Regions from separate parts of the Bacillus sp. LR--39 genome, predicted to be linked through region 4. Evidence: predicted binding sites of a transcription regulator. Region 4 holds the regulator's gene; each other region holds the start of a gene.

Region 1 (7,638 bases), 150 kb from region 4:
TTGGAATAGCTTCCCGGATCAATGTAAAACCCCATGCCGTAAGCGGCACTGCTTCCTGCTGTAAACATTTTTGTGAAGCTTTCTTTTGAAAGGAGCGTGTTGTTTACGATCGATTTATCAAATTTATAGAGATCTTCAGCGCTCATATACATGTCGCCCGCCCCGTACAGCTGCGATAAGTCCAAAAGGTGCGGCGTTACAAGACTGCCGCTCTCATCGACTTTGTAGCCGACGGCAGGATATTTGGCTTTGGCAAATGTTTTGTAAAATCCGGCATGCTTCATTCCGGCCGGTTTGAACACGTGTTCTTTTATATATTGTTCATAAGACTCCCCGCTGACTTGAGATACGATATAAGCAAGCACTGAATAGTTGGAATCCCTGTAATCCCAAACCCCGGGCTGCCGTTTAATTCCGCGGTATTCTATATCCTTGATTAAATCAATTGGAGCAATCGGTCCCTGACCCTCAATATGCCCGTTTATGCCGGACGTATGATTGAGCAGATTTTTCAATGTAATGCGCGTGCCGTTAGGAAAATTCGGCAAGTATGTACTGACGGGGTCACTCGTCTGCAGCAGCCCTTTTTCTTCAAGCTGCAGGACAGCCGTCGCGATTAACGCTTTTTGGGAAGAACCGATATAATATGATGTCTCCGGATTGTTTTTCATTTTTTGTTTTCGGTCCGCATAGCCAAAGCCTTTTTTCAGCACAACTTTTCCATCTTTTACGATCATTGCTGTGCCGCTGAACCCGATTTGTTGCAAGTAATTGCTGATCTGTTTATTGTGATCGATTGATTTAGGTGTTTTCTCTTTTTGCGTCTTTTCTTTTTTCTGTTGAGTCTGGTCTTTTGAAGTATCAGATTGAGCGGCGGGAGCGCTTTTAACGGATTCCTTCTCCCGGTGATGCGCTGTGACGGTCCAGATCATAATAAAAACAGTAACAAGCAGCAGAAAAAGAAACAGCCCTCCCGTTTTCATCAGCTTCTTCTTTCTTTTTTTATTTATTCTTGTGCGGCGGGGGCTCGTCATCTTTTTTCCTCCTCAGATATAATTTCAACTTTCGCCATGATGTTAGACGAGTGAAGTGTGAAAAAAGTTGTAACATTCCAGATAAAATTTTCCGAAACAGCCAGTGTTTTTTGAAACACACAAAAAAAAGAGCGGAAATTGCTTATTCCGCTCTTTTGATCGTGTTTTTATTCTTCTAATTCCATCTCTTCCTGAACTTCTTCCGCTTTGTCCGTTACACCGTTATTGTCTAAACCGTAATATTCACGGATTTGTTCCTGAATCATCAGCATGATGTCTTTATTTTCTTTTAAGAACTGCTTGGCGTTTTCACGGCCCTGACCGAGGCGTTCTTCTTCATAAGAATACCACGAACCGCTTTTTTGCACGATATCCAGTTCAGTTCCAAGGTCGATGATTTCCCCTTCTTTGGAGATTCCTTCACCGTACATAATGTCCACTTCAGCCGTACGGAACGGAGGAGCGACTTTGTTTTTTACGACTTTAATTCTCGTTTTATTCCCCATGACGTCGTTGCCCTGCTTTAATTGCTCGGCACGGCGCACTTCAAGGCGCACGGAAGAATAGAATTTCAGCGCGCGGCCGCCCGGTGTCGTCTCCGGATTTCCGAACATAACGCCGACTTTTTCACGAATCTGGTTAATAAAGATTGCAATTGTTTTAGATTTATTGATGGCGCCGGAAAGCTTACGGAGCGCCTGAGACATGAGACGCGCCTGTAAACCGACGTGTGAATCACCCATGTCACCTTCAATTTCAGCTTTTGGAACAAGCGCCGCAACAGAGTCAACGACTACGATATCAACAGCTCCGCTTCGCACCAGCGCTTCAGCAATCTCAAGCGCCTGCTCTCCCGTATCCGGCTGAGAAAGCAGAAGCTCTTCGATATTGACACCGAGCTTTTGCGCGTAAACAGGATCAAGAGCATGCTCAGCATCAATAAATGCTGCCTGTCCGCCTTTTTCCTGAACCTCAGCGATTGCGTGAAGCGCTACAGTCGTTTTACCTGAGCTTTCAGGTCCGTATACTTCAATAATCCGTCCGCGCGGGTATCCGCCTATTCCGAGAGCGGTATCAAGTGCAAGGGAACCGCTTGGCACCGTTGAAATTCTTGTATCTGTTTTTTCTCCGAGCTTCATGATGGAACCTTTGCCGAATTGTTTTTCTATTTGCTTAAGAGCCATATCTAAGGCTGCCTGACGATCACTCATTTATTTTTTCCTCCTTTATCTTGCCACTACATATACTATACCTTGTTTACTGGCATTTGCCAAGAAAAAAGCGAACGCATATTCGGATTTTTTCCGCGTTCGCTTTTCTGCAAAAGAGCATAATTTCCCTTGTAAAACTTAAAAATCAGAGAAATCGCCTCTTTAAAACTTTATTTTTGATCCAGCATTTTCAAAATGAGATGGCAGCCGTATTTAGCGGCGCGCTTTCTGATTCCGGTTCTTGAGCCGGCAAAGTTAAATTCGTGCACCTCTTCTTTTCCTTCCGCCGAAATGCCGATAAAGACGCGGCCCGGCGCATGCCCTTCCTGCGGGTCGGGACCCGCAACCCCGGTAAAGCTGATGCCGATATCGCTTCCGGTCAGCTTTCTCACACCGGCTGCAAGCTCTTTCGCACACTCTTTGCTGACCGCTCCGCTTTCTGCGAGCGTCTCAGCTTTCACGCCGAGCACATGCTGTTTCACGCTGTCGGAATAACAGACAACACCCCCTGCAAATAGTTGAGACGCACCGCTTAAATCAGTCACCCACTCTGAAAACAGGCCGCCTGTAAAGCTTTCGGCAGAAGAAATCGTGATTTTGTTTTGTCTGCATGCTTTTGAAAGCTCCTTCACCAGAGACGTATCATCATATCCGTAGAAAAATTCACCGACACGTTCTAAAATGGCGGCTTCCGTTTCTTTTAAAAGCCGTTCTGTTTCTTTTTCGTCAGCATGTTTCGCCGTTAAACGCAGCGTGACCTCTCCGTCAGCAGCGAGCGGCGCAATCGTCGGGTTCGTCTGCGCATCAATAATATCTTCTAAATCAGCTTCAAGCTGGGATTCACCGATTCCGAAAAAACGCAGCACGGTTGAAACGATTTTCTCATTAGAACCGAGCTTTTTAAGAAGCAGCGGCTTCGCTTCATTTTCAAACATCGGACGCAGCTCGCTCGGCGGCCCGGGAAGCAGCATATAAAGCCTTGAGCCGTGCTCTGCAAGCATTCCCGGCGCCATGCCGAAATGATTCGCCAAAACGTCTGAGCCCTCAATGACGAGCGCCTGTTTGCGGTTATTCGGCGACATGGTCCGTTTTGTTTTCGCGAAATATTCTTCGATCGACCGGAACGCTTCGTCATTCAGAACGAGCGGGCGCCCCAGTGTGTTTGCAATGGTTTCTTTCGTCAAATCGTCCTTGGTCGGTCCGAGGCCGCCTGAAAAAATAATCAGGTCTGAGCGCTCTTCGGCAATGCGGATGACTTGCTTAAGCCGCTCAGGATTGTCACCGACAGCGGTATGATAAAACACGTTTACACCGATTTCCGCCAGCTCTTTACTGATAAACTGCGCGTTCGTATTGGCGATCTGGCCTAGCAGAAGCTCCGAGCCGACTGCAATGATTTCTGCTTTTTTTGCTATTTCCATCTTTAAGTCCTTCTTTCTTAGTTAGATGTTTTTAACGCATCCCAGTTCTTCGCAAAATACTCCCAGCCGGAAATGACTGTGAAGAGCACGGCCACCCATAAAGCGATATCGCCGAACGGGAAAGAAACGAGCTCAAACGGAAGATTATGCAGCAAAAGCGCGGCAACAGCGATGATCTGAGCCCATGTTTTAATTTTCCCCAGCATATTGGCGGCTACAACTTCCCCCGTTCCCGCCAGTACAAGTCTTAATCCCGTTACGGCAAATTCGCGGCTGATGATGATGATGACCATCCACGCCGGCGCAAGGTCAAACTGCACAAGCGTAATTAATGCCGCGGATACCAGCAGTTTGTCAGCCAGCGGATCTAAAAATTTCCCGAAGTTTGTCACGAGGTTCAGTTTTCTGGCGTAGTAGCCATCCACCCAGTCAGTCGTTGATGCGATAATGAATAAAACAGCTCCCGTAAGATGCGCGACCGGAATCGATTCATCCCCTATATGAACGCTGCCCCACTGAAAAGGAACAAGCATGATAATCATAAATACAGGAATTAAAGCGATTCTTGCCAGTGTGATTTTATTCGGTAAGTTAAACATAAAGCCCCTCCAATAATATGTACTCGGACGTGAAGAAAAAGTCATCTTAATCGTTCAGATGACTTTTTCCCCTTTTATTTTTTCATCTTGATTGTGATGGTCTGCGCCATCACATCATGCGGATTGAGTTCATAGGACAGAACCTCTCCGTTGATTTTAATTTTCAGGTTAGGGGCATAGCCCGTGCGGATTTCAATCTGCTTTTGATCCGTGACGTCTTTTTTAAAGGTTTCGCCTTTTTGCAGCGTTCCTTCTTTTAAAGAACCGCCGCTGTCATCACGGACGCGGATCCATGCGCTGTCAGAAGCAATCAGTTCAAGCTTATACTTATCTGCCCCGGAGACGTTGTATGAAGAAGCCGAGCCTTCCGTTCCGGCCGCTTTGATCTCCGTCTTTTCACTGCTTTTTTCTTTCTTTTTCTGCTCTGACGCTTTTGTGTCCTTTTTGTCTTTTTTGCTGTCAGATTGCGCTTCGTCATTTGTATTGCCGTCGTTTTTCAGCGCAGAATCCTTAGGAATCTCATACTTGCTCTCACTTTGGGTGACGGCTTTATCTCCGTCTGTCTGCCCGGATTTGCTCATTCCGAGCTGAATAATCGCATAAATGATCGCGATGACGATAATGACACCGATGACGACAAGGACGGTCGGAAGCCATTCCGCCGCCTTTGAAGCGGACTTAGGAAGCTCCCTTTGCATGGCAAGACCGGAGATTTTTTCCGACACATCGTCATGGTACGTGTTAGGGATGTCTTTTTTATATTCTTCAAATAACTGATCTGAATCAAGCCCGACAGCTTCAGCGTATTGCTTGATAAACGCCCGCACATAAAAATTGCCGGGAATGACGTCATAATTGCCTTCTTCCAGAGCGGTTAAGTATCTTTTCTGAATTTTCGTCGCCGCCTGGAGTTCATCCAACGACATCCCTTTTTCCTCTCTGGCTTCTTTAAGCCGGATTGCTAATTCTGTCACAACAAACACCTTCCAATATTAAAAATCAAAGCTTGAAAAACCGGTCTGATCAAACATTTGCGGTTCTTCTGCATGTTCATATGTAATGACTTCGTCAGGATCATTTCTGAGTTCGATAATATAATCGAAATCATCGAGCGTATACTCCGAATTTTGAACAAAAATATCGGGGTGCTCCACGACCTTTGTCGCCGGAAGCCGCATAATTTCACTGACGAGCTGAAGATGGCGCTCAGATCCCCGTCTTGTCGAAACGATGCCGTCGAGGATAAACACGTTTTCCGTGCTGTATTCATCGGCAACCAGCTGGCTCCGGATCGTTTGTTTTAGCAGCGTTGATGATACGAAAAGCCATCTTTTGCTGGCACAAACGCTTGACGCAACAATGGACTCCGTTTTTCCGACCCTCGGCATTCCCCGGATTCCGATCAGTTTGTGTCCTTCTTTTTTAAACAGCTCGGCCATAAAGTCAACCAGAAGACCGAGCTCGTCCCTTTCAAAACGGAAGGTTTTTTTGTCATCGGCATCACGCTGAATGTATCTTCCGTGGCGGACTGCGAGACGGTCGCGAAGCCTCGGTTCTCTCAGCTTCGTTACTTTAATGGTCTCCATTGTTTTTAAAATTGATTCCAATCGTTTAATTTGATCTATATGCCGGCATCTGAGCAGCATTCCCCTTCTGGAAAGGTCGACACCGTTAATTGTGACAATATTAATTGACAGCATCCCGAGAAGAGATGAAATATCCCCGAGCAGGCCGGGGCGGTTCACTTGAATTTCATATTCAAAATACCATTCGAGCTTTGCCAAATGATATACCCCCTCCATTGTGGCAAATTTTTACCTTCCTTTATCATAAAACATTTTTCTCTAATTAGAAAGAAGAATGTTGCTCTATAGAGGAAAACATAAAAAAAGAGAGGAGAAATCCCCCCTCTTAATGAGTGCTGTTATTTTCAACAAGCTTCACCATCATATTTGCGATGGCGCGCTGTTCATCTTCAGAAGCAACGCTCCAAAGATCAGCAAGCACTTTTTCCTGATGGTTTTTCGAGTCGACTTCGTTCGCAAGGTAACCGCCGATTTCTGTAGCGAGGTCAGTGATCGTTTCATCACTCATCCCTTTTTCCTGCGCATAGTTCAATCTGTCGCCAAGGAAATTCTTCCAATTATCCCAGTTTTCTAATACTGACATGTTGGGTTCCTCCATTTCATCTGTTGTTACAAAATTATTTTGTCCGTACAGATGCAAACTATACACACATTTTTTTCAGCAGTGCCAGCCGCCGTTTACGGATAATATATGCCCCGTAATATAGGAAGCCTTTTCCGATAATAAAAAGGCCGCCGCTTCGGCGATTTCCTCCGGCTTTGCCAGCCGGCCCGCGGGAATTTCCTCTGCCAACGCTTCTTTTTCATCAGACGTGAACTGATCAAGCATATTTGTATCAACGGCACCCGGCGAGACTGCATTCACTCGGACGCCGCTCGGAGCAAGCTCTTTGGCAAGCGCTTTAACGAACGAATGCTGCGCTCCCTTGACCATGCTGTATAATACCTCGCACGATGCGCCCGTTTCTCCCCAGACGGAACCGATCGCGACGATGCCCCCGCTTTTTTTCCGAATCATGCCGGGCACCAGATTACGCGCCAAAAGAAACGGACTCGTCACATGCAGCTGCACCATCTCCCGCGCCGTGTCATCCGTAACGTCCGTAATCAGGCCGAAGTGACTTTTGCCGCTGTTTAATATCAGAGCGTCCACAGGCTGCTTAACGGAACGGCTGAGTGTCTCCGCGCCATCCGGTGAGGACAGATCCGCCTGAATAACGGAGGCTTTTACGCCGAATGATGCGCTCAGCCTTTCCGCAAGCCTGTGTGCGGCTTCCTTATTAGAATGATAATGCAAAAGGACGTCATATCCGTTTTTTGCGAGGACTTCACTTATACTTTGTCCGATTCCGCCGCTTGCTCCGGTTACGAGCGCTGTCTGTTTCATCAATCCATACTCCTTCTTTCCCCAGAAAAACATCCCTCAGGGCGTGAGGGATGTTTTTGTTATGATTTTGGCACGACTTTGCAGACTGTCAGCCTTTCTTCTGATATTTCTTCTTTAATAACCCGCTTTACGTCTTCCAGCGTAATCTGCTCCAGTACGGTTACGACATCAAACAGACTCATATCTAAAAAGGCGTAGCGTGTGAATTGGTTGGCGATATATTCAGGCGAATTGAGCGCTTTTAAGAATGACCCGATCTTCTTTTTTCTCGCAAGGTCAAGTTTTTCCGCAGTCACGGCTGATTCCGCATCAAGCAGCATGTGTTTTAATTCGTCAGCGAGCTTATCCGGCTCCGGTGTATCTCCTCCGACAGAGGCAAAACCGAATCCGTATTCAGCCG
Region 2 (7,638 bases), 780 kb from region 4:
AGCAAATGGGCGATCGGCACGGAAATGAATCTTGTTCAGCGCCTCATTCAATCGCATCCGGATAAACAGATTGAATCATTGAATCCCGATATGTGTCCGTGTCTGACAATGAACAGAATCGACCTGCCGCATTTATTGTGGTCGCTTGAGCAGCTTGAAAAAGGCGAGCCGAAGGGTGTCATTAAAGTTCCGGAAGCGGTTCGGACAGATGCGCTTCGTGCTTTGAACAGAATGCTGAGTCATACGTAATTATAAAAATTTCCCCTCCTTCCCAAAATTTTTTATCATCATGCCCAGTCCACCGGCATATAGTGTGAAGAAACGTATTGTAATGACAAATGTACCGTTCACGTTTTGTGCATAGGAGGGGAAAACGTTGAAAATTCATATCGTTCAAAAAGGCGATTCGCTCTGGAAAATAGCTGAAAAATACGGAGTTGATCTTGAAGAGCTAAAAAAACTGAATCATCAGCTTAGCAATCCAGACTTAATTATGCCTGGAATGAAGATAAAGGTGCCTTCAGAAGCCGTTCCGGTCAGAAAAGAACCTAAGGCCGGCTTCGGAACGTCTGCGCATAAGCATGAGCATCCATATGCCAAAGAAAAACCGAAATCAGTTGTGGACATTGAAGACACAATACCGGAAGAACCAAAGCCGTCAATTCCGTATGTGCCGCCAATCCCTGAAAAGCATGAAAATGTGCTGCCGGAAGCTGATATGAACCAATATTACCCGTCCAATCAGCTGTTTCAGCCGTGGTCGCCTCCTAAGCCGGAGGAACCGGTGACACATTTTGTCGAGCCGAAAGAAAAAGAGCATGACAATAACATTCCACAACAGGAGGAAATGATCAACATGGAAAACGCGAATTACCCGAATATGCCAAAGGCGCCTGAAGCCGGAAAGATGGAAGAAGAAAACGCCGCTTATCATCTGCCGAATATGCCAAACATTCCGAATGTCCCGTTTCCGAATATGCCGGCCGTTGAACCGCCTTTTATGCATTACCCGATGCCGTGCATGCCTTGTCCTTGTCCGGTTCCGGTGACACCGATGCTGCCGGGTTCTGGATTATGCCACCCTTGCTTCCCGGTAGGCGGAGGTTTCGGCGGTTTTGGAGGAGGTTTTGGAGGCTTTCCGGTAATGCCGATGCCGTTACCGTACGGATTCCATCATCCGGGATTTGGGCCGCACGCGGGTTACGGTGAATATGAAAACCAGGCCCATGAAAATGCAGAGCATTATGATGGTTCTGCATCTGGTTTCGGCGGTGCTCCTTACGGTCAAATGCCGTATTACGGCGGATATTCGTCACATTACGCAAACGCACCTCATCATGATGGAAAATATAAGGATGATGATTGCGGCTGCCATGATTCACATCATCACCATCATCACCACCACGGTTCACATCACCATCACGCAAATATGCCTGTGCAGCCGTATCCGAATATGGATGCAAACGCAGGACATTTTATGCCTTACGGCGGAGGAAATCCCAATGTCGCGCCGAATCAGCCGAGTCCAAATCAAGTATTCGGACGGCCGGAGGAAGAAGAAGATTAATGTTTCGGGACGATGTATGTCGTTCCTTTTTTTATGTCCAACTGAGGAATGGACATAACTGACAAGCTTAAACCCGCCGCCCGCCGCACATCCTAAACATGAGCGGAAAACGCTCAAACAGCGATGAATCCACGGGGGGTTTTTCCATTGGGTAAAAAACTGATGACGATCGCGGGCGTTTTAGCCGTGACGGCAAGCTTAACGGCATGCGGAGCAAATAATGCCATGAATGACGGACGCTACAATCAGTCAACACGTCCGGTCGGATATTATTCGAATGATAATGGTAACGGCAGAGGCCAGTACGGAATGGACCATCAAGGACCCGTTTCTGAAATGATGGAAAACCGAAACGGCCGTCATAATACGACAAACGTGTCCGACCAGTACGCGCCTAATGACGGGGTTCCGTTAACGACGGACGGCACATATAACGGCCGAAATGTCAATACGCCGCCGGCAGCAATGTCTTATAATGGGTATGACAACGCCGAAAACATCAGGTTGGCAGCAAAAGTTGCAAACCGCGTGAAAAAAGTAAAAGGCGTACAGGATAGTCAGGTCATCGTGACTGACACGAGAGTCGTCATTGCCGTCAGAACAAATCATCCTTTTACGAAAAATGATGATAAACATGTCAAACATGCGGCCAAAAAATTCGCGGACGGCCGTACAATTCAAGTGTTTACCGACAACGCTACTTTTACAAAGCTGCAAGACATGAACAGAAACAGCCGTTAAACGGACTGCCGGATGATTTCATCCGGCAGTATTTTTATGGATAAATCTTCATCATTTCTTTACATATTCTTAAAACGCTCTTTATATTGCGGTGTTAACATAAAAGTAATAAAACGTAACGGAGGGCCGGGATGAAAAAAACGGAGCATGACAAAAGCCGCGGAGCAAAAACTGTGTATCTGACCGTAAGGGGATACCGGCTCAAACTGACGCCCGGACAAATGAAACTGATTTCAGCCGGCCGGGCATAATCATCGAGGCAGCCCTCATATAGAGGCTGCTTTTTTTCGGCCTGAAACAGACAAATGAAAGAAAACGATTAAGCACCGGCATCTTTGGTCAAACTAGCATCAAGAGTTTGATTGAATAAAGAGGTGTTATTGGTGAAACGAATTTGCGGTGCGCGTCTATTGTTTATGCTTATCTTATCGGCTGCGGCCCTGATTTGCGGAGGAAAAGGCGCATACGGGGCGGAGGTCGAGCATTACGGGCCGCTTCGGGTGCATGTCCAGCTGGAAAAGGTCTATCTTGACGGTGATGTCGGCATTGAACATACGGATGAAACCGTTTTAGCGATGGAGGATTTTTGGGCCGCATACGCCGGCTGGACGCTCGTTGAGCAGAAAAAAGGCTTCGTCCTTTTCCGTAAGCATGTTGATGACATTTCCCCGCTCAGTAAGGTTAACGGTTATATCGGCGTCACGGACGGAGGCGTCATCTCCACATTTCACGGCCGTCCCGGATCGCTGGCTGAGCCGATTCAGTCTTTCTTCCAGATTGATATAGAGCGGCTGGAAAGCCGATTGCAAAAGCATTTGGAACACGGTATACCGTACAGGACAAAAGCGGAGTTTGAGAGCGTGATCGATCATATTAAGACTTACAGCGGCTGACTTTGACGCAAGACATGTGACACATGTCTTTTTTTTCTGAATGGAAGGTGTCAAAGCGAACATACGTTAACTTTTCTATAAGACTTTGGCTGTTTTTGTGTTACAATGATAAGCAGTCAAAGAGGTGAATAGGTGTGATTGAATTCGTGAAGGGGACGATTGATTATGTATCTCCCCAATACATCGTGATTGAAAACGGCGGAATCGGCTATCAGGTCTTCACTCCGAATCCGTTTATTTATAAGGTAAGCAATCAAGAGACCATTTTTACGTATCATCATATAAAAGAAGACGCCTTTTCTTTGTACGGTTTTTCAACCCGGGAAGAAAAAGCGCTTTTCACAAAGCTGCTGAACGTCACCGGCATCGGGCCTAAAGGGGCCCTCGCCATCCTCGGTTCCGGTGATCCCGGAGCCGTCATCGAAGCGATCGAACAGGAAGATGAGGCCTTTTTGGTGAAATTTCCGGGTGTGGGCAAAAAAACGGCGCGGCAGATTATTCTTGATCTGAAAGGCAAACTGGCCGACGTCGTGCCTGAAATGATTGACAACCTGTTCAATCATGAAGCGCGCATTGAAAAACAAGAGGCTGAAACGGCGCTTGACGAGGCGCTTGAAGCGCTCCGGGTTCTCGGCTACGCCGAAAAAGAAATTAAAAAAGTGCTTCCTCACTTAAAAGAGGAAACGGCGCTTTCAACAGATCAATATGTGAAAAAAGCATTGCAAAAATTATTAAAGTAAGGTGATGTTCATGGATGAACGGCTCGTTTCAAGTGAAGCAGACAGCCATGAATCAATAATCGAGCAAAGCCTCAGGCCGCAGAATCTCGCCCAGTATATCGGCCAAAAGAAGGTGAAAGAAAATCTGCGCGTGTTTATCGATGCGGCGAAAATGAGGCAGGAAACGCTGGACCACGTTCTTTTATACGGGCCTCCGGGTCTCGGGAAAACAACGCTTGCGTCTATCGTGGCCAATGAGATGGGTGTGGAGATGCGGACGACGTCAGGTCCCGCCATCGAAAGACCGGGAGATTTGGCAGCCATTTTGACGGCGCTCGAACCAGGGGATGTGCTGTTTATAGACGAAATTCACAGGCTGAACCGCTCAATTGAGGAAGTTCTGTACCCGGCGATGGAGGATTTCTGCCTTGATATCGTCATTGGAAAAGGCCCGTCCGCCCGCTCCGTCCGTCTCGACCTTCCCCCTTTTACGCTTGTAGGAGCTACGACAAGGGTCGGATTATTGACCGCACCGCTCAGAGACCGGTTCGGGGTGCTGTCGCGCCTTGAATACTATACGCAGGAAGAGCTGACAGATATCGTGTCAAGAACGGCTGACGTTTTTGAAGTGGATATCGAAGAAGCTCCGGCTCTGGAAATCGCCAGACGGTCAAGGGGAACACCGCGGGTTGCAAACCGGCTGCTCAGAAGGGTGAGAGATTTTGCCCAGGTGCTCGGCGACAGCCGCATCACGGAAGAAATCGCTCACGATGCGCTCGAACGTCTTCAAGTCGATGCGCTCGGCCTCGATCATATCGACCATAAGCTGCTGATGGGCATGATCGAAAAATTCAGCGGCGGTCCCGTCGGCCTTGATACGATTTCCGCGACAATCGGCGAAGAACCGCATACAATAGAGGATGTGTACGAACCGTATCTGCTGCAGATCGGATTTCTCCAGAGGACGCCGAGGGGACGGGTCGTGACTCCGGCTGTGTATGAACATTTTCGATTGGAGGCGCCCGCCCGTGACTGACTTTCCGAAGGTTCTCATGGTTCTCGGTGCCGTTTTGCTTCTTGCCGGCGCAGTCTGGCACTTTGTCGGAAGGCTGCCCGGAGATATTTTCGTTAAGAAGGGAAATGTTACGTTTTTCTTTCCCGTTGTCACTTGTATTGTGATCAGTGTGATACTATCCATTCTGCTTAATTTTTTCGGCAGAATGAAATAACAATAGACAGAATTAAGGTGAAATGATGAAAGTCGATTTATTTGATTTTGAACTGCCTGAACGCCTCATTGCCCAAGTGCCGCTGAAAGAGCGTGACGCATCGCGGCTGATGGTGCTCGACAAACAGACGGGCGGGCTGACGGACAGTTCATTTAAAGAGATTGTAAGCTTTTTTAATGAAGGGGATTGCCTCGTCTTGAACAATACCCGTGTGCTGCCTGCAAGATTATTCGGCACAAAAGAAGATACGGGAGCGAAAGTGGAGCTTCTGTTATTAAAACAGGAAGAAAATGATACATGGGAAACGCTCGTAAAGCCGGCGAAACGCGTAAAAAAAGGAACGGTCCTGACATTTGGCGACGGCCGGCTGACAGCGGTCTGCACGGAGGAGCTTGATCACGGAGGCAGAAAAATAGAATTCCGGTATGACGGGATTTTTTACGAAGTGCTTGAATCACTCGGTGAAATGCCGCTGCCTCCTTATATTAAAGAGCAGCTTGATGATAAAGAACGGTATCAGACCGTCTTTTCAAAAGAAATCGGATCTGCCGCAGCTCCGACGGCCGGACTTCATTTTACGGAAGAGATTCTGGACGAGCTGAAGCAAAAGGGTGTGCGGATTGAATTTATCACACTTCATGTGGGACTCGGCACATTCCGCCCGGTCAGTGCGGATGATGTGGAAGAACATAACATGCACGCGGAATTTTATGAAATGACGGAAGAAACCGCCGCCTCTTTAAACGAGGTCAGAAAGGCGGGAGGGCGCATTGTGTCGGTCGGGACGACATCAACGCGCACCCTGGAAACCATTGCCGGCGAGCATGACGGCGTATTTACAGCTTCAAGCGGCTGGACGTCCATCTTCATTTATCCGGGATATGAATTTAAAGCGATTGACGGCATGATCACCAATTTTCATTTGCCGAAATCTTCGCTTATCATGCTCGTTTCTGCGCTTGCCGGCAGAGAGCATGTTCTTTCCGCCTACCGTCATGCGGTAGAAGAGGAATATCGTTTCTTCAGCTTTGGCGACGCCATGCTGATTATCTAATTTGAATGACAGGAGGCCTCATACAAAGTGGCTGAACAACCGATACGTTATGAATTTATAAAGGAATGCAAACAAACGGGAGCGCGACTGGGCAGAGTCCATACGCCCCACGGCTCCTTTGAGACGCCTGTATTTATGCCGGTCGGCACGCTTGCTACGGTAAAGACGATGTCTCCGGACGAGCTGAAATCTATGGATGCGGGCATTATTTTAAGCAATACGTACCATTTATGGCTCCGCCCGGGACATGACATTGTAAAAGAAGCGGGCGGGCTTCATAAGTTTATGAACTGGGACCGCGCGATTTTAACGGATTCCGGCGGTTTTCAGGTCTTTTCATTGAGCAAGTTTCGTAATATAGAAGAAGAAGGCGTTCATTTCCGCAATCACTTAAACGGAGACAAGCTGTTTTTATCTCCGGAAAAAGCGATGGAAATTCAAAACGCCCTCGGCTCTGATATCATGATGGCGTTTGATGAGTGTCCGCCGTATCCGGCAGAGTATGATTACATGAAACGCTCTGTTGAACGGACCAGCCGCTGGGCGGAACGCTGCCTGGAGGCGCACGGGCGCTCAGATGAGCAGGGGCTGTTCGGAATCGTACAGGGTGGAGAATACGAAGATCTGCGGACACAAAGTGCAAAAGACTTGGTTTCGCTTGATTTTCCGGGTTATGCCATAGGCGGATTATCTGTCGGCGAGCCGAAGCACGTCATGAACCGAGTGCTTGAGTTTACAACTCCGCTTTTACCGAAGGACAAGCCGAGATATTTAATGGGTGTGGGTTCACCGGATGCCTTAATTGACGGCGCCATCCGCGGCGTGGATATGTTTGACTGCGTACTGCCGACCCGGATTGCCCGAAACGGCACGGTGTTTACGAATGAAGGGCGTCTGAATATGAAAAACGCCAAATATGAGCGTGATTTCCGTCCGATTGACGAAGAGTGCAGCTGCCATACATGCCAAAATTACTCCCGCGCTTACATCAGACATTTGATCCGCTGTAATGAAACGTTTGGAATTCGATTAACAACTTACCATAACCTTCATTTTCTGTTACACTTAATGGAGCAGGTCAGACAAGCCATCCGGGAGGATCGTCTTGGTGATTTCCGAGAAGAGTTCTTTGAGCGTTACGGCTATAATAAGCCAAATGCGAAAAGCTTCTAAATAAAACCATTCTTGAAAGGAGGGAAATAGATGGGTACTTTAGGCACAATCGTTCCTATTATTTTAATGTTTGCAGTGCTTTATTTCCTGCTCATCCGTCCGCAGCAAAAGCAGCAGAAGGCCGTACGCCAGATGCAGGAAGAACTGAAAAAAGGGGATACAGTGGTGACAATCGGAGGATTGCACGGCACTGTTGATTCAATTGATGAAAGCAAGGTCGTCATTAAAACAGGTGATAACACCCGTTTAACATTTGACCGCC
Region 3 (7,638 bases), on a different contig from region 4:
TCGGCGCAAGCACTTGAAGCTTCGTCCGCTCCGGATATTCAAGAATCCGGTCAACCATCTGTTCAATCGTTTGCGACGTAATTTCAATGCCGTGCTCCGGGCAGTGCGGCTTCCCGACTCTCGCGTACAGCAGCCGGAGATAATCATAAATCTCCGTTACCGTTCCGACGGTTGACCGCGGATTGCGGCTCGTCGTTTTCTGATCAATGCTGATCGCCGGAGAAAGCCCTTCGATCGCATCGACGTCCGGCTTATCCATTTGCCCTAAAAATTGGCGCGCATAGGCAGAAAGCGATTCAACATACCGCCTCTGTCCTTCCGCGTAAATGGTGTCAAAGGCAAGGGATGATTTTCCCGATCCGGACAGCCCCGTCACGACGACGAGCTGATCCCGCGGAATCGTTACATCAATGTTTTTTAAATTGTGCGCCCTCGCGCCTTTCACCTCGATCCGGTCAATTGCCATGTGTTCATCATCCTTCCGCTTTAAGCTCTAACAGTAAATCACGAAGCTCTGCCGCCCGCTCGAAATCAAGCGCTCTGGCCGCTTCTTTCATTTCGTGCTCCATTTGCTCAACGACTTTCTGGCGTTCTTTCTTCGTCATCTTCGCCAGTTTAGGCGCGGCTTTTGTTTTATATTCTTCTTTATCCTCAGCGGCCTGCGTCGCGCGGATCACATCGCGGATTTCCTTATTGATCGTTTGCGGCGTAATGCCGTGAATTTCGTTAAAGCGCTCCTGCTGTTCCCGGCGGCGCTTCGTTTCATTAATCGCGATTTCCATCGAATTCGTGATTTTATCGGCATACATGATGACGCGGCCTTCCGCGTTTCGTGCCGCCCGTCCGATCGTCTGAATCAGCGAACGTTCGGAACGGAGGAAGCCTTCTTTATCCGCATCGAGAATGGCGACAAGTGACACTTCCGGAATATCAAGCCCTTCCCTCAGCAGGTTGATGCCGATTAACACATCATGTTTTCCGAGGCGGAGGTCACGGATGATTTCAATCCGTTCAAGCGTCTTAATCTCGGAATGCAGATAATTGACCTTGATGCCGATTTCCTTGAGATAATCGGTCAGATCCTCTGACATTTTTTTCGTTAAAGTCGTCACAAGAACGCGCTCATTCCGTTCAATTCTCGCCTGAATCTCGCCGATCAGATCATCAATCTGTCCTTCGATCGGACGGACGTCAATGAGGGGATCGAGGAGTCCCGTCGGTCTGATGATCTGCTCGATCATTTCCGGCGTATGCTCAATTTCATACGGTCCTGGAGTCGCCGACACGTACACGATATTGTGCATGTGTTTCTCAAATTCCTCGAATCGGAGCGGACGGTTGTCAAGCGCTGACGGCAGGCGGAACCCGTGATCGACAAGCACCTGTTTTCTCGCCTGGTCACCGTTGAACATGCCGCGCACCTGCGGAATCGTCACATGTGATTCATCAACGACAATCATAAAATCGTCCGGAAAATAATCAAGCAGCGTATACGGCGTAGAGCCCGGCGGACGGAGTGTCAAATGTCTTGAATAGTTCTCGATCCCTGAGCAAAAACCCATTTCCCGCATCATTTCAAGATCATATCTCGTCCGCTGCTCAAGCCGCTGCGCTTCAAGGAGCTTGCCGTTTTCGTGCATCACTTTCAAGCGCTCCTCAAGCTCCTGTTCAATATTCAGAATCGCTTTTTCCATCTTTTCCGCCCGGGTGACGAAGTGGGAAGCCGGGAAAATTGCGACATGGTCACGGTCGCCGAGAATTTCTCCGGTCAAAGCGTCGACCTCTCTGATCCGCTCAATTTCATCTCCGAAAAATTCCACTCTGATACAATGTTCATCACGGGAAGCCGGAAAGATTTCCACAACGTCTCCGCGCACGCGGAACGTCCCGCGCTGAAAGTCGATATCATTGCGGGCATACTGGATATCCACAAGCTTTCTCAGCAGCTCGTTCCGCTCAATTTCCATTTCCGGTCTGAGCGACACAACCATCTCCCGGTATTCTTCAGGTGAACCGAGACCGTATATGCATGACACACTCGCAATAATAATGACATCTCTCCGTTCAAACAGAGAGGATGTCGCGGAGTGTCTCAGTTTATCAATTTCATCATTAATGCTTGCGTCTTTCTCTATAAAAGTATCCGTTTGAGGCACGTACGCCTCCGGCTGATAGTAATCGTAATAGCTGACAAAATATTCGACAGCGTTGTTCGGGAAAAACTCCTTAAACTCGCTGTACAGCTGTCCGGCTAGGGTTTTGTTATGGGCAATGACCAGTGTCGGTTTATTCACTTCTTTAATCAGATTGGACACGGTAAAGGTTTTGCCCGTCCCTGTCGCACCCAGGAGAGTCTGGTGTTTTCTGCCTTCCTGTATGCCTTTGACAAGCTTCTCAATCGCTTGCGGCTGATCTCCCTGGGGCTGATATTTCGAGACTAACTCAAAACGATCTTTCACAAAAAAGCCTCCGTTTCTTTACGAAATCTTCCTATTGATATAGTAACACAATGACGGGCAAAATCACTAAAAATACGAACTAAAGTTCGATGGTTTGTTTTTACCAAGTCAATTTTTGTATAAAAAACCTGCTTTTATGGCGTAAAAGCAGGCATTCTATTTCATATTCACCATGTCAGGCATTGTCTTTCTTTTTGTCTGCTTCTTTTTTGGCCATGTACAGCCCTCCGGCCACCAGCGATACGACATCCAATCCAACGATAAAATACGTTTCGGTATAACCCTTTAAATAGGATGCGAAAAGCAGTGCGGCTGTGAGAGCGATCGCCACATAGTGGTTAAACGTGACGCGCGTAAAAAGGACGACCAGCATAAAAGGGAAACATAATGCAAAAACGGCTTTTGTAATCACAAAAACCCTCCTCGGGAATTCTTCATCTCATCTGATTATAGTAAAAAATGAAGAATCGGACAATCGTTCCCCTGCTATCACAATACCCTTTTTCAGCAGTCTTCAATCATCTGTCAAAAAAATTGTGAATATAAATCCATTGAACCATTAACCAGATGAATCGAATTACCTTTCTTCAGCCGAAAGGATGAGAAGGTTTAGGTCTTTGTATCTTTGACAGTTTCTTCCTCCCTCTTTACAATGTAATGATAGTGTTTACTATCATTTTCTTGGATGAAGAAAAAAAGGGGGTCATACCGCATGTATTCAGTGCGATTTCAAAAAGCGGAAGAATCGAGCCGCTCTGCAGGAGCAAAAGGAATGAACCTGATTAAACTGACGAAAAACGGGCTGCCCGTTCCCGGCGGTTTCATCATTCAGACGAATGCCCTGACACGTTTTATGGAAGACAACGGGCTTCAAGCAGATCAGGAACAGATGGAGCGCGCCATTATGAACGGCACGTTTTCAAAAGAGCTTCGGGAGGAACTGACCGCGTCGTTTTATGAATTGAGAGAATCATACGCCTCTGTCGCCGTACGTTCCTCCTCCGCGTCCGAAGATCTTGAAGGGGCTTCTTTCGCGGGCCAGTACGAAACCTATTTAAATATCAAAACAGAAGAAGAGTTTCTCGGAAAAGTGAAAGAATGCTGGGCTTCCTTCTTCTCGGCGCGGGTCAGCGGTTATAAAGAGAAAATGAACAATGACACCGCAGAACCGTTAATGGGCGTTGTCGTGCAAGGGCTTATCAATTCCGAGGTTTCAGGAGTCATTTTCAGCCGCAACCCGGTCACACATGATGACGGAGAGCTGATGATCAGCGCGAGCTACGGTCTCGGAGAAGCAATCGTCTCCGGCAGCGTGACGCCCGACACATTTATCGTCAATAAAGACACATTTCAGATTGAAAAAGAAATCGGCTTAAAAGAAATGTATATCGTTTCTAAAGACGAAGGCGTGACGGAAAAAGAGACGTCCGCTGACATGAGAAACCGCTTCTGCCTTGATGACGAGAGCGTCAAAGAGCTTGCCATGCTGACGATAAAGACGGAAGAACTGTACGGTTATCCCGTGGATCTCGAATTCGGATTTGCCGAAAATAAGCTGTATCTGCTTCAGGCCAGACCGATTACAACGATCGTGCAGGATCAGAAAGCGGCAGACGAAGAACGGGAATTTATCATGACGCCCCGGGATCAGAAAGATTTTTGGCTCAATATGGAGGCCAATATAGAAGGCCCCGTCAGCCCGTTATTCGCCTCACTCATTGTGCCGGCTTTGGAATACGGCCTCAAAGAGAGCACGAAGACATTCCCTGTAATGGGCATCGAAATCGAGCGTGTCAAACTTCATCAGGGCCGTGTTTTTTCCAGACAGCATAAGACGGACGACAAGCTGCCCGCAGAACAGTTGGAAGCGCTTTTCCCCGTCTTGGCTGACCGCATGTACGATATTATTCAGGAAACCTTTCTGCCTTTTTATCAAAAGCTGGACGAACTGGCGCATACAGACCATACGCCGGAGACTGCCCTTGATGCATTCCGAAACCTGCAAGATTTCTATTTAAAAGGATACGCAGAACATTTCAATATTGTCTTTCCGCAGGTTGCGTTAAACATGATACTGGAATCCATGTACGGACAGGTTGAGAAAGAAAACACCTCCCTTCTGTACGAAATGCTGGCAGGCGTCATGAATAAGTCATTGGAGACCGACAGACAGCTCTGGCTGCTTTCCGGACAAGTAAAAGACAGCCCTGAGCTGCGGCGCGTCTTTACGGTTTCTCATGCCGACGAGCTGCATCAGACGCTTCTGCAATCAAATGAGGGAAAACGCTTTCTCGAACAAGTCGGTGAATTTTTACAGGAATACGGCTGGAGATCCGTGAAAAGTCATGATCTCATTGAAGAAACTTGGGCGGAAAACCCTTATTTCGCTTTGGCCAACATTCAGAACTATGTCCGGAACGGATACGATTTTGACAGTGAGTTTCATAAAACGATAGAAAAACGAAAACAGCTCTACACCGACTTTATGGATAGAATTGAAGATGACGGCTTCCGGGAGACGTTTGACCGCTATTATCAGTGGACATTGTCTTCATCCATCATCAAAGATGATCACCATTTTTATATTGATGCGATGCTGGACGCCAAAGCGCGCCTCTGCCTTCTGAAAATCGGCGAGCTGCTTCAAAAACAAGGCGTAATCGATGATCGGGAGGATATGTGGTACTTATACAGCGATGAAGTCGAGAAAGCGCTGGCGTCGCCGGTTCCGATGCAGGAAAAAGCCGCTCAACGAAAACAGCTCTTCCAGCAATATCAATTGCTTGAAGCCCCCGCTTATCTCGGGACTCCGACTTCGGAACAGCTGAAAACGGCTGAACAGATTACCGGCTCCATCACAGAAGATGAAAAAAACACTGAACATCAAATTTACGGACTTGCGGCGTCAAGCGGAATCGCAAGCGGCCCGGTGAAAGTCATTCGTGACGCAAGTGAATTTTCCCGTTTTTCAACAGGAGACGTTCTTGTCTGCAAAATGACGACACCGCTGTGGACCAGTCTGTTCCAGGATGCAAAGGCCGTCATTACGGACACGGGCGGCATCCTGTCACATGCGGCGATCATCGCGAGAGAATACGGGCTCCCGGCCGTTCTCGGCACACGTGCCGCGACTGACAGGCTCAACGACGGAGATATCGTCACGGTGGACGGGACAAACGGCAAGATTACGATTGTCAAACGCGCTTCATGCTAGGTTTCCCTCTTTATTGACGGCCAGGGCGGGTGTATACTTGTCCTGCCAGTATTTACGCGAGGTGAAACATGTTGAGAACGACGAACAAGAGAATTATTGACGCCGCGATGAATCTGATCATCCAAAAAGGATACCGCGCAGCGACAACAAAAGAAATCGCAGAAAAAGCAAAAGTAAGCGAAGCAACGATTTTCCGTAATTTTAAAAACAAACAAGGATTAATGAAAGCCATGATTGAACAGCAGACGCCGGTTCCGGAAAGCATGATCACTAAGGCGGAAGGCGATCTGTATGAGGATCTTCTTCATTTCGCCGCGACCCTTCTTCAGCAATTGGAACAAAAAAAAGAAGTGTTCCGCATCTGCCTGCGCGAACCGGAACTATTCGAAGACGTCCTGCAGGATATTGTCGTATATCCGCAATCCGTGAAAAAGCATTTAATCGTTTACTTTAAGGAGCTGACAAAGAAAAATATGATAAGCCCCGGCAGCGAAGAAGCTAATGCAGACGTCTTTATGACGATGATTTTCGGTTATTTTATACACCGGCTGCAGCTGGGGAAAAGAGTCATTACTCTCTCTGAGGAAACGATGCTGAAACACAGCACTGAGATTTTCATGAAAGGCATTACCGGCCGGTCATTTTCCGGCTCCAAGGAGGATGAAGGATGGGTTCAAAGAAAGAATGGGCGCTGATCGTTTCGCTTTTGCTGGGAGCCATACTCGTTCCCATCAATTCTACGATGATCGCAGTCGCCCTTTCATCCATTTCCCGCTCATTCAGCGAATCAATTGCCAGCATCACATGGGTAGTGACCGTGTATTTAATCGTGATGGCCGTGACACAGCCCATTGCCGGCAAACTCGGTGATATGTACGGAAACAAAAAAATGTATTTATGGGGCGTCGGCCTTTTTCTCATCGCATCATTGGGGTGCGCCCTCTCGCCAAGTCTTTTCTTATTGATTTTCTTCCGGGCGCTTCAGGCTGCCGGCGGCGCTTTGCTTACGCCAAACAGCATCGCCATCATCCGCCATGTCGTGTCTGAAAAACGGCTTCCGAAAGTATTCGGCTTTTTCGGCCTCGGTGCCGGGCTGGGCGCGGCTCTCGGTCCGTTTATCGGCTCTCTTTTAATTGAGAGCTTCAGCTGGCATTCGATCTTTTGGGTCAACATTCCGTTTCTTGCAATCGCACTCGTGACGGCATTAGTGATGTTTCCTAAATATAAAGAAGAAACGTCTGACGCTCCGCTTGATATCATCGGGTCCGTTTTGCTTGCCGGAAGCATTGTATCTATTATTCTTCTGACGAAAAATGAAAGCTCTTTGGGCTATTGGGTGTACGCGCTGCTCATTCTCATATTTGTTCCGCTATTTTTCAGGCGGGAGCTGCGCACGAAACATCCGATTATTGATTTTGACCTGTTTAAAAACACGACCTTTACGAGCGCCAATCTGTCGGTTCTATTAAGCAATTTAATGATGTACGCCGTGTTATTGATTATGCCGCTCTTTATGACCGGCCACTTCAGCATGAATACGTCGCACAGCGGCATGGCGCTGTCAGTCTTTTCTGTTTTCATGTCCGCCAGCAACTGGGGCGGAGCTCAGCTGCATCAGAAATGGGGCGCGCGAAGAATGATTTTTCTATCCTTCGGGCTGATGGCCGTAGCCAATCTCTTATTTCTGCTTTTGGTTTATTCCCATTCCGTTCCGTTTCTTATGGCATCGCTTATTGTCGGAGGCATCGCGTCAGGTGCGGGGCTGACGAGCATGCAGGTATCTTCTCTTGCGACGGTAGAACCGGGCATGTCCGGCATCGCATCCGGGATTTTCTCCACCTTCCGTTATTTCGGAAGCATTATTTCTTCAGCACTGATCGGTTTAATCTCCGGGTTTCATATTCTGTTTATCATATTGATCGGAGTTTCTGTGATCGGCTTGTTCGTATCGCTTGGTATCAAGTC
Region 4 (7,638 bases):
GAAGAGCGGCTGGTGATTCCGTTTGGGCTTTGGAAACGATATAAGCCCCTTTTTCCACGCCCGCATACGCTTCTTCAGCCTGCTGATCAATCGTCGGCAGGTTTTGGCGTGTCAATACAAGAGCTGTCGGATGATCTTGGCTTTGAACGGCAACCTTCCATGCAGCTGCGGTTTCATTTCCGTCAGCAGGTCTGATCACAGAAAGGTTAGGAAGTGCGCGTAAAGAAGCAAGCTGCTCAATCGGTTCGTGAGTCGGCCCGTCCTCTCCTACGGCAATACTGTCATGTGTGAATACATAAGTGACGGGAAGACCCATCAATGACGCCAGACGAATGGCAGGTCTTAAATAATCAGAGAACACAAAGAATGTGCCGCCGAATACGCGAAGGCCGCCGTGAAGCGCCATTCCGTTTAATGCAGCGCCCATCGCAAATTCACGGACACCGAACCAGAAGTTTTTCCCGGCGTAGTCTTTGGCCGTGAAGTCTCCTCCATTTTTGATTGTCGTTTTATTTGAACCCGCAAGGTCAGCAGATCCCCCGACAAAGAAAGGAATTTTCTTAGCGATCCCGTTCAGCACCTCACCTGAAGATGCGCGGGAAGCAAGGCTGCTGCCTTTTTCATAAACGGGAACTTCCTGATCCCAGTCTTTAGGAAGCTCGCCTTTCATGCCGAGTGACAGCTGTTCAGCAAGCTCAGGATATTTTTCTTTATAAGCCGCGAACAGTTCATTCCATTCCTGTTCTTTTTTCGAGCCGGCTTCTTTTACCGCTTTATTGAAATGCCCGTATACTTCTTCCGGAACATAAAAATCTTCTTCAAACGTCCAAGCATACGCTTCTTTTGTCAGCTTGCTCTCTTCTAGTCCTAACGGAGCGCCGTGAACGCCGGATGTGCCCGCGCGGTTTGGAGAACCGAAACCGATCGTGGTTTTCACTTCAATCAAAGTCGGTTTTTTATCATTCTGGCGCGCTTTTTCAATTGCAGCCGTCAATTCAGCGATGTTGTTTCCGTCCTCAACATAAAGAACTTCCCAGTTCATTGCTTCAAAACGCTGCTTTACATTTTCAGAGAAAGAACGGTCTAAATCGCCGTCTAAAGAAATGTCATTAGAATCGTATAATACGATCAGGCGGCCTAATTCAAGATGGCCTGCAAGAGAAGCGGCTTCGGAAGAAATGCCTTCCATTAAATCACCGTCTCCGCAAATACTGTATGTATAATGATCAACTACGTTGAAAGAATCACGGTTATATGTCTCAGCCAGATGGCGTTCTGCAATTGCCATTCCCACTGCCATTGCAATACCCTGTCCAAGCGGCCCGGTCGTTGCGTCTACTCCGGCTGTGTGTCCGAACTCCGGATGTCCCGGTGTTTTGCTTCCCCATTGACGGAACTGTTTCAAGTCTTCAATGCTGAGGTCATATCCGCTTAAATGCAGCATGCTGTATAAAAGCATTGAACCGTGGCCTGCTGATAAAACAAAGCGGTCGCGGTTAAACCAGCCCGGATTCTGCGGATTTACATTCATAAATTTCGTCCACAGCGTGTATGCCATCGGAGCAGCTCCCATCGGCATGCCCGGATGTCCGGAATTCGCTTTTTCAATTGCGTCTATAGATAGTGTACGAATGGTGGCAACTGATTTCTTTTCAATTGTATCCATTATAATCCCCTTCCATATTGTTGTACCTTTTCATCATAAAGCGATGCTGACTTTTTCTCAACTCTTTCAGCTTAAATTTGAGATAAACTTGTTGAAAATTGTCGTAAACACATCCTGATATTAGTATATACGAAAAAAGAATACGTATTGCCGTATTCTTTCTGTTTAATGAAGATTATTTTTCTGTTGTTCTCTTTTTAATTTTTCAGGGGTGACATCGTTGCCTTCCGGATCAATCACTTTTACGCTCTTTAACGTATTTTTCATTGAGGAGCGGAATCCTTTCAAATACTCCTGGCGAAGCTTTTGCTGTTCAGCTTTTTCCTCATCCGTTATCGTGTTTGATTTAGCTTTTTGAGCCAATTCGTTAATTCTTGCGATTTTTTCTTTAGAAATCATAATAAGCTCCTTTGGTGCGTGTTGATTATATACTACTAAAACGCAGTCTTTTTTACAACTGATGCGCGTCAGCTGCCTTCTGTGTCTGCGGTATATTCCTGAAACCGCCGGTGAACCGTGGCTTTGGACACGTCATAGCCGAATCCCCTTAAGGTCGCTGCGATTTCTGCAAAGGTAAGCTTGTTGGCTCTCAGCCTGATAATTTCCGAAACCGGAACCTCTTTTTTTTCTTTTCCGCTGTTTTCATGCCTGTTTTTCAGATTCCGTTCAGGTTTGTAGCCGTTTTTTACGGCTCTTTTCATTCCCCGCCGGATTTTCATATTGTGAATTTTCCTTTGATATTCCTCAACAATACTGACGATTTCGAGTACCATCGAATCAGCTTCAGAAAGCTCCAGTTCACCTTTATGAGCCGTCGTATATATTTTCACATTCTCCCTGTAAATACAATGCAAAAGCGCAATCTTGGCGTTTCCTCTTCCCAATCTCGTTTCGTCCTGCACCAATATCGCGTCAATATGTGATTTTTTAATTTCATCAAGCATTTCAAATACTCCGTCGCGGTCCATTTCGTAACCGCTGGCTTTCTCAGAAATGACTTTCACGACTTCCATGCCGTTTGCAGCAGCGATCTCACTGAGCTCCTCTTCCTGTCTTTTTAATGATGTTTGCTGCTGTTCTTTGTTTGTGCTTACGCGGGCATAAATGAGCGCCTTCATTTCTCTCTTTCCTCTCTAATTGACAATGGCCAGCTGATATACGGCCGGATGCTTTTTCTTAACCGGAAGAATAAGCTCGTCTCCGGGCTTTATATCAGCAGTTTGGAGATGATTATTCTCCGTCACCCACTCAATGAAATCTTCTTTATTAATGTGTTTCTTTTCTGCTACATGATCCGCAAGTGACCAGAGTGTATCGCCGTCCTGAACCTTTATTTTAACATATTGGCTGAGGGACTGATCATTCCCCGCACATGAGACAAGTAAAATAGCGGCACTTAAAATTGCAGTAAACAGCCCGACAAATATAATAGATTCTTTCGCCATGTAAACAACCTCCGATAAGAATGTTTGTTCGCTTTTTATACCTTTCAGTATATACGAACAAACGTTTCTGTCAATCGTTTTTTTCGAACCTATGTTTGTACTGTCAGGAAAATCATGCTATAATCTACTTAAAATCGACGTTTTGAGGTGCGAAATATGACGAAGCTATCAAAAAGGCAGCTTGATATCCTGCGTTTTATTAAAGAAGAGGTAAAAACGAAAGGATATCCGCCTTCTGTAAGAGAGATAGGAGAAGCAGTAGGACTGGCTTCCAGTTCAACCGTGCACGGCCATTTGGCGCGGCTGGAGACAAAAGGCCTGATCAGACGGGACCCTACTAAACCGAGGGCGATTGAGGTATTGGATGAAGAAGAAGTCCAAATTCCGAAAAGCCAGGTCGTAAACGTTCCGGTCATCGGGAAAGTGACGGCGGGTATTCCGATTACGGCTGTTGAAAATATCGACGAGTATTTTCCGCTTCCTGACCGGATGGTTCCTCCGGGCGAACATGTCTTTATGTTAGAAATCATGGGAGAAAGTATGATCGACGCCGGCATTTTTGACAAAGATTACGTCATCGTCAAACAGCAGAACACGGCCAATAACGGAGAAATCGTCGTAGCTATGACCGAAGATGATGAAGCGACGGTCAAGCGCTTCTATAAAGAAGACAATTATGTGCGGCTGCAGCCGGAAAATCCGACGATGGAGCCGATTATCCTGCAAAACGTAAGCATTTTGGGGAAAGTTATCGGCGTATTCAGAGCCGTACATTAATTCTATTAAACTTCATTTATCGTAAAAAACCCCTCTGTAAGGGGTTTTTTTGCATAAAAAAAGCAGATTCGCCCTGGCTTAAGAAACGAATCTGCTAAGGAGGAAAAACTTACATTCTTATTATCCGACATCACACTTTTGAAGTCAACTAATAATGTTTCCCTTGAGAAACTTTTCATCCATTTTTCAACTTTGTATATTAGTGCGTGATGAATTTGCTTTTGTTTATCTTTTTTTTGGGCGGGTGCATCAAAATTTATATATGAATATTTAGTACATAGTACGATAAGTTATATTTAAATATAAAAAAACCCGCTGCCTTTAGCGAGTATCTATTTTCAATCAAAATGATAATATTCTACACCGTATAACCCTTTAATATAGACGGGGCCACAGACGTTTGAAGAACTTTCAACCAGAATCCTGTATTTGTGATACGGATCAATTGATTTTTTATCCTGGGCACTGAGGTTTAACCAGCTGCCGCTGTAGGTTTTAGAGCTTAATGTATAAAAATTTCCGTTCAGCGCCATCCGCTGGAGTTTCATGCTTAAACCGCACGAAGAGTTGTTCATTATGGTGAACTTATATCCTAAAAAGTAATCGTCGGCAGCTACAGCCCCCGGATTTTCAATATGAAACTCTTTTGCATTTCCCTCCAAAGTGAAGCTTGTTTTTGATCCAAATTCAGTGGTAGCCGCTTTAGCTGAGTGTATTCCGCTAAAACATAATAAAAAAACAGCAATACATATCCAGTATTTTTTCATTTGCATCCCCCTTTTTACATATTTTAACTTGCGAATCCTGTGATGTCTATTCACATTTTATTAAAACGTATACTTTATAACCACTATATACCAGTTTAAAAATTTGCGGATTGCTTACAATGAAGACTAAACGAAATAACGAAGGTGGTTCAAATGAAACACGTAATTGCTTTCGCTTCTAAAACGGCGCTCACACTTGCTTTACTGTACATTGTTCTGGATCTTATGTACCAAGTAACCTTTTTAAACGTTCTGTTTATTACAGTGATCTTAAGTTTAATCACTTATTTTGCGGGTGATTGCATGATTCTGCCGAGAACAAGCAATTTCACAGCCGTTGCAGCTGATTTCGGAATTTCATTCATTATATTATGGATATTCCTTATGAATATTGGCGGATTTAATGTCTCGCCTGCCGCGGCATCGGTTATCTCTGCACTTTGCATTTCTGTTTTTGAGGCATTTTTTCACCGGTATTTGCAGCAATATGTACTTCCCGAAGATTATCAGGACACAACAGAGACGGATAGCACGCTATGGAGCTATCAAACCGAGGCGTCTGAAGAATTAGTGCCGGAAAAAGACCCTCAGGAAAAAACATAAAAAGGAGGCATTCGCCTCCTTCTCTTTTTATTTTTGCTTCTGATCGTCCAGCGGCAGCTGCAGCAGTGAGTCTGTGCCTGTCGCTTTCGGCGTTTTTCCGTCCCATTTTTCAATCCATTTATATTTGATCATTTCATCTGACATTGATTTCTTTATGATTTGGTTGTAATCAGCGATCCCTTCCGCTTCAATTTTTTTCTTTTTCGCTTCGGCTTCGGCTATTTTAATTTCAGTTTGTGTCCGTTCAAGTTCCTGTGAAGACTTCACCCTTGCATCGATAGCTTCCTGTGTGGCTTTATCCGGCTTCGGTACGCCAAGCGTCAGATCGTCAATTAAAAATCCAAGACTCTTCATATCATCAGCAAACCGTTTTTGGACATCAGCAGCGGCTTCTGCAGATTTTTGCCCGTATGTGTCAATAACCGAGTATTTGCTGATTGATTTTCGCGCCGCATCCCACAGCCTTGTTTTTAAATATGTATTTTCAATCGTTTCAACGTCTACCGCGCCGAATTTGTTAAACAGATCGACTACTTTATCAGGCTGCACGACATAGTTGTAAGCGATATCCATTTCTATATTTTTACCGTCTGAGGTTGCCACTTTTATATTTTCATTATTCACTGTCTGCATACGCACCGGATATTCCGTTACTTTATTAAATAATCCGACTAAGTGCCAGCCTTGGTCCAATGTGTCGGATTTTACCCCGCCATTCGGTGAGTATACAACCCCGACATAACCGTTCGGTATTTTTTCAATGAATAGTGACGCTGTAACGCCCGCAATTAAAAGGGCTGCACCTATAATCACACCGCCGAGAATTTTTTTTGTGTTTCCGCGCTTATTTTCGCTCATGCTGATCTTCTTCCTCCCATGACTTTTTGAATTTTTTGGCTCCGCTTCCCACTTGTTTAAAGATTGGACTAAGCATCAGCCATAAACCGAATCCGATGATGACAAGAAGAATGATAGACCCGATCATCACTTTCATTTGCCCACCTCTTTTCTTTCATCCTGTCAATTATGTATACGATCTTAAGAACTTAAAGTTTCATAAATTTCAAAAGAAAAAGCCCCGCCGGCAAAATAGGCGTGCTTATTAATAATTGTCACTGATAAAATCAGAAATCGTTTTTGTGAATTGATAAAAGGTTCCATTTTGTGTGGATGCTCTGCTTTTCAGCGTAAAAGTGTCAAATAGTGATTTTCTGAAGCCGGTGCTCATTTCGATTTGAATACTCAGTCCGGATGAAGATTGATTGGCAAGGTTGTTCGGACTGACGCCTGCATATTTATCATTTATGCCAAGAAGAACGGCAGGATACCCGTGCCGTTTCAGCACATCGGTCAAAAGTTCGGCCCGCTCTCTGTCTGTACCGCCGATTTTTATCTTTTTATCGTCACTGCCGTAACCGTGCAATGAAATGACATTAGAGTGCTCTTTCACCATTTGCACGGCCTTCGGTTCATCGAAATGCGAACTTGTCAAATGCAGAGCCGCATTACCGGCTGATTTTAACCCTTCAAATAAATATAAACTCCGGTTTTCGGCAATTTCTCTAGATAACTCACTGGTACCCGGCTCTATGCCTCCGCCGTGTATAGCTAATATGAGGACAGAAGGGTCATGCTCTCGCGTTGAAATGGAAAAATCGGAAGGATCTTCATTCAGCTTTAATTCCTCGAAACCGCCGTAAATATCTGAAGCGGCATTAGCCTGAAAGAACGGCAGGAGCAAAAACGGTAAAATTAAAACTAAAATTCCTTTTTTGGTTATTGATGGCATTTGTATGTTTATGTTACAATACAAATGCTTCAGCCTTTGAAGCGAACGGCAGAACAGGGTGACTTTGGACGGTTTCTTCTGCTCTGCCTCTTTGCCAGCTGCTTTACGCTCTACTCTTCTAACCCTTTTTGCCATAACATCATCCTTTCTTTTGTTTACACTTTTGTCACAATATTATATACGTTGGACAAAACCTCCGTTCATCTTGGAGAATAAAAACATCAAAACAACCTCTATCCTTTAACCTAAAAAAGTCTTTCTGTCAAAGATACAAAAACTTAAATGATAAAAATGAAACCCTTCTCATTAGTTTTGGAAGAGAGTGAGGACTGCAGGGAAATCATTTTATCAATATGCTGAGCTGGGCTGGCGTCCGGCTCAAATATTTGCTCCCGGCATAAACGATTACGGAGCGGCCGCTTATTTCGAAGTCAAATTCGAACGTGACGTATGATTTCCCAATTCAAGAATCATCGAAACAAATTGAATGTAACTGCTGTTTCCATAAAAAAAAGACTGCTGTTAAGCAGCCTTTTTTCGTTTTATTTCGTGCCTGTTGATCCCAGTCCGCCGCGGTCATTGTTCCCGAGC

What was found. Region 4 encodes LexA, which represses DNA repair genes until DNA is damaged. Its sites were predicted from a motif close to CGAACATATGTTCG; they were not measured.
Region 1: the regulator LexA is predicted to act here: its motif matches at 2,317-2,330, upstream of recA (recombinase RecA).
Region 2: the regulator LexA is predicted to act here: its motif matches at 3,258-3,271, upstream of ruvA (Holliday junction branch migration protein RuvA).
Region 3: the regulator LexA is predicted to act here: its motif matches at 2,535-2,548, upstream of uvrB (excinuclease ABC subunit UvrB).

What each region holds. Positions count from the first base shown of each region.
Region 1 is NZ_JBSIOT010000001.1:1,227,499-1,235,136, forward strand. Features, by position in the region: gene ACWHAR_RS05830 (serine hydrolase domain-containing protein) at 1-1,034, opposite strand, end outside; gene recA (recombinase RecA) at 1,202-2,245, opposite strand; gene ACWHAR_RS05840 (competence/damage-inducible protein A) at 2,416-3,666, opposite strand; gene pgsA (CDP-diacylglycerol--glycerol-3-phosphate 3-phosphatidyltransferase) at 3,684-4,265, opposite strand; gene ACWHAR_RS05850 (helix-turn-helix domain-containing protein) at 4,340-5,239, opposite strand; gene ACWHAR_RS05855 (DUF3388 domain-containing protein) at 5,258-6,049, opposite strand; gene ACWHAR_RS05860 (DUF3243 domain-containing protein) at 6,177-6,434, opposite strand; gene ymfI (elongation factor P 5-aminopentanone reductase) at 6,510-7,238, opposite strand; gene yfmH (EF-P 5-aminopentanol modification-associated protein YfmH) at 7,298-7,638, opposite strand, start outside.
Region 2 is NZ_JBSIOT010000001.1:293,399-301,036, forward strand. Features, by position in the region: gene nadA (quinolinate synthase NadA) at 1-249, shown strand, start outside; gene safA (SafA/ExsA family spore coat assembly protein) at 377-1,567, shown strand; gene ACWHAR_RS01600 (YhcN/YlaJ family sporulation lipoprotein) at 1,715-2,308, shown strand; gene ACWHAR_RS01605 (hypothetical protein) at 2,440-2,559, shown strand; gene ACWHAR_RS01610 (intercompartmental signaling factor BofC) at 2,692-3,201, shown strand; gene ruvA (Holliday junction branch migration protein RuvA) at 3,336-3,941, shown strand; gene ruvB (Holliday junction branch migration DNA helicase RuvB) at 3,952-4,956, shown strand; gene ACWHAR_RS01625 (DUF2905 domain-containing protein) at 4,949-5,149, shown strand; gene queA (tRNA preQ1(34) S-adenosylmethionine ribosyltransferase-isomerase QueA) at 5,175-6,203, shown strand; gene tgt (tRNA guanosine(34) transglycosylase Tgt) at 6,231-7,376, shown strand; gene yajC (preprotein translocase subunit YajC) at 7,407-7,638, shown strand, end outside.
Region 3 is NZ_JBSIOT010000002.1:572,927-580,564, reverse strand. Features, by position in the region: gene uvrA (excinuclease ABC subunit UvrA) at 1-466, opposite strand, end outside; gene uvrB (excinuclease ABC subunit UvrB) at 474-2,459, opposite strand; gene ACWHAR_RS12650 (CsbA family protein) at 2,635-2,871, opposite strand; gene ACWHAR_RS12645 (PEP/pyruvate-binding domain-containing protein) at 3,172-5,673, shown strand; gene ACWHAR_RS12640 (TetR/AcrR family transcriptional regulator) at 5,745-6,368, shown strand; gene ACWHAR_RS12635 (MFS transporter) at 6,341-7,638, shown strand, end outside.
Region 4 is NZ_JBSIOT010000001.1:1,076,687-1,084,324, forward strand. Features, by position in the region: gene tkt (transketolase) at 1-1,666, opposite strand, end outside; gene ACWHAR_RS05365 (DUF896 domain-containing protein) at 1,832-2,065, opposite strand; gene ACWHAR_RS05370 (YneB family resolvase-like protein) at 2,134-2,784, opposite strand; gene yneA (cell division suppressor protein YneA) at 2,800-3,111, opposite strand; gene lexA (transcriptional repressor LexA) at 3,268-3,888, shown strand; gene ACWHAR_RS05385 (hypothetical protein) at 4,227-4,655, opposite strand; gene ACWHAR_RS05390 (YndM family protein) at 4,809-5,258, shown strand; gene ACWHAR_RS05395 (prohibitin family protein) at 5,286-6,116, opposite strand; gene ACWHAR_RS05400 (hypothetical protein) at 6,103-6,252, opposite strand; gene ACWHAR_RS05405 (poly-gamma-glutamate hydrolase family protein) at 6,361-7,182, opposite strand; partial or broken gene ACWHAR_RS05410 (DUF4177 domain-containing protein) at 7,394-7,501, shown strand; gene ACWHAR_RS05415 (dUTP diphosphatase) at 7,590-7,638, opposite strand, start outside.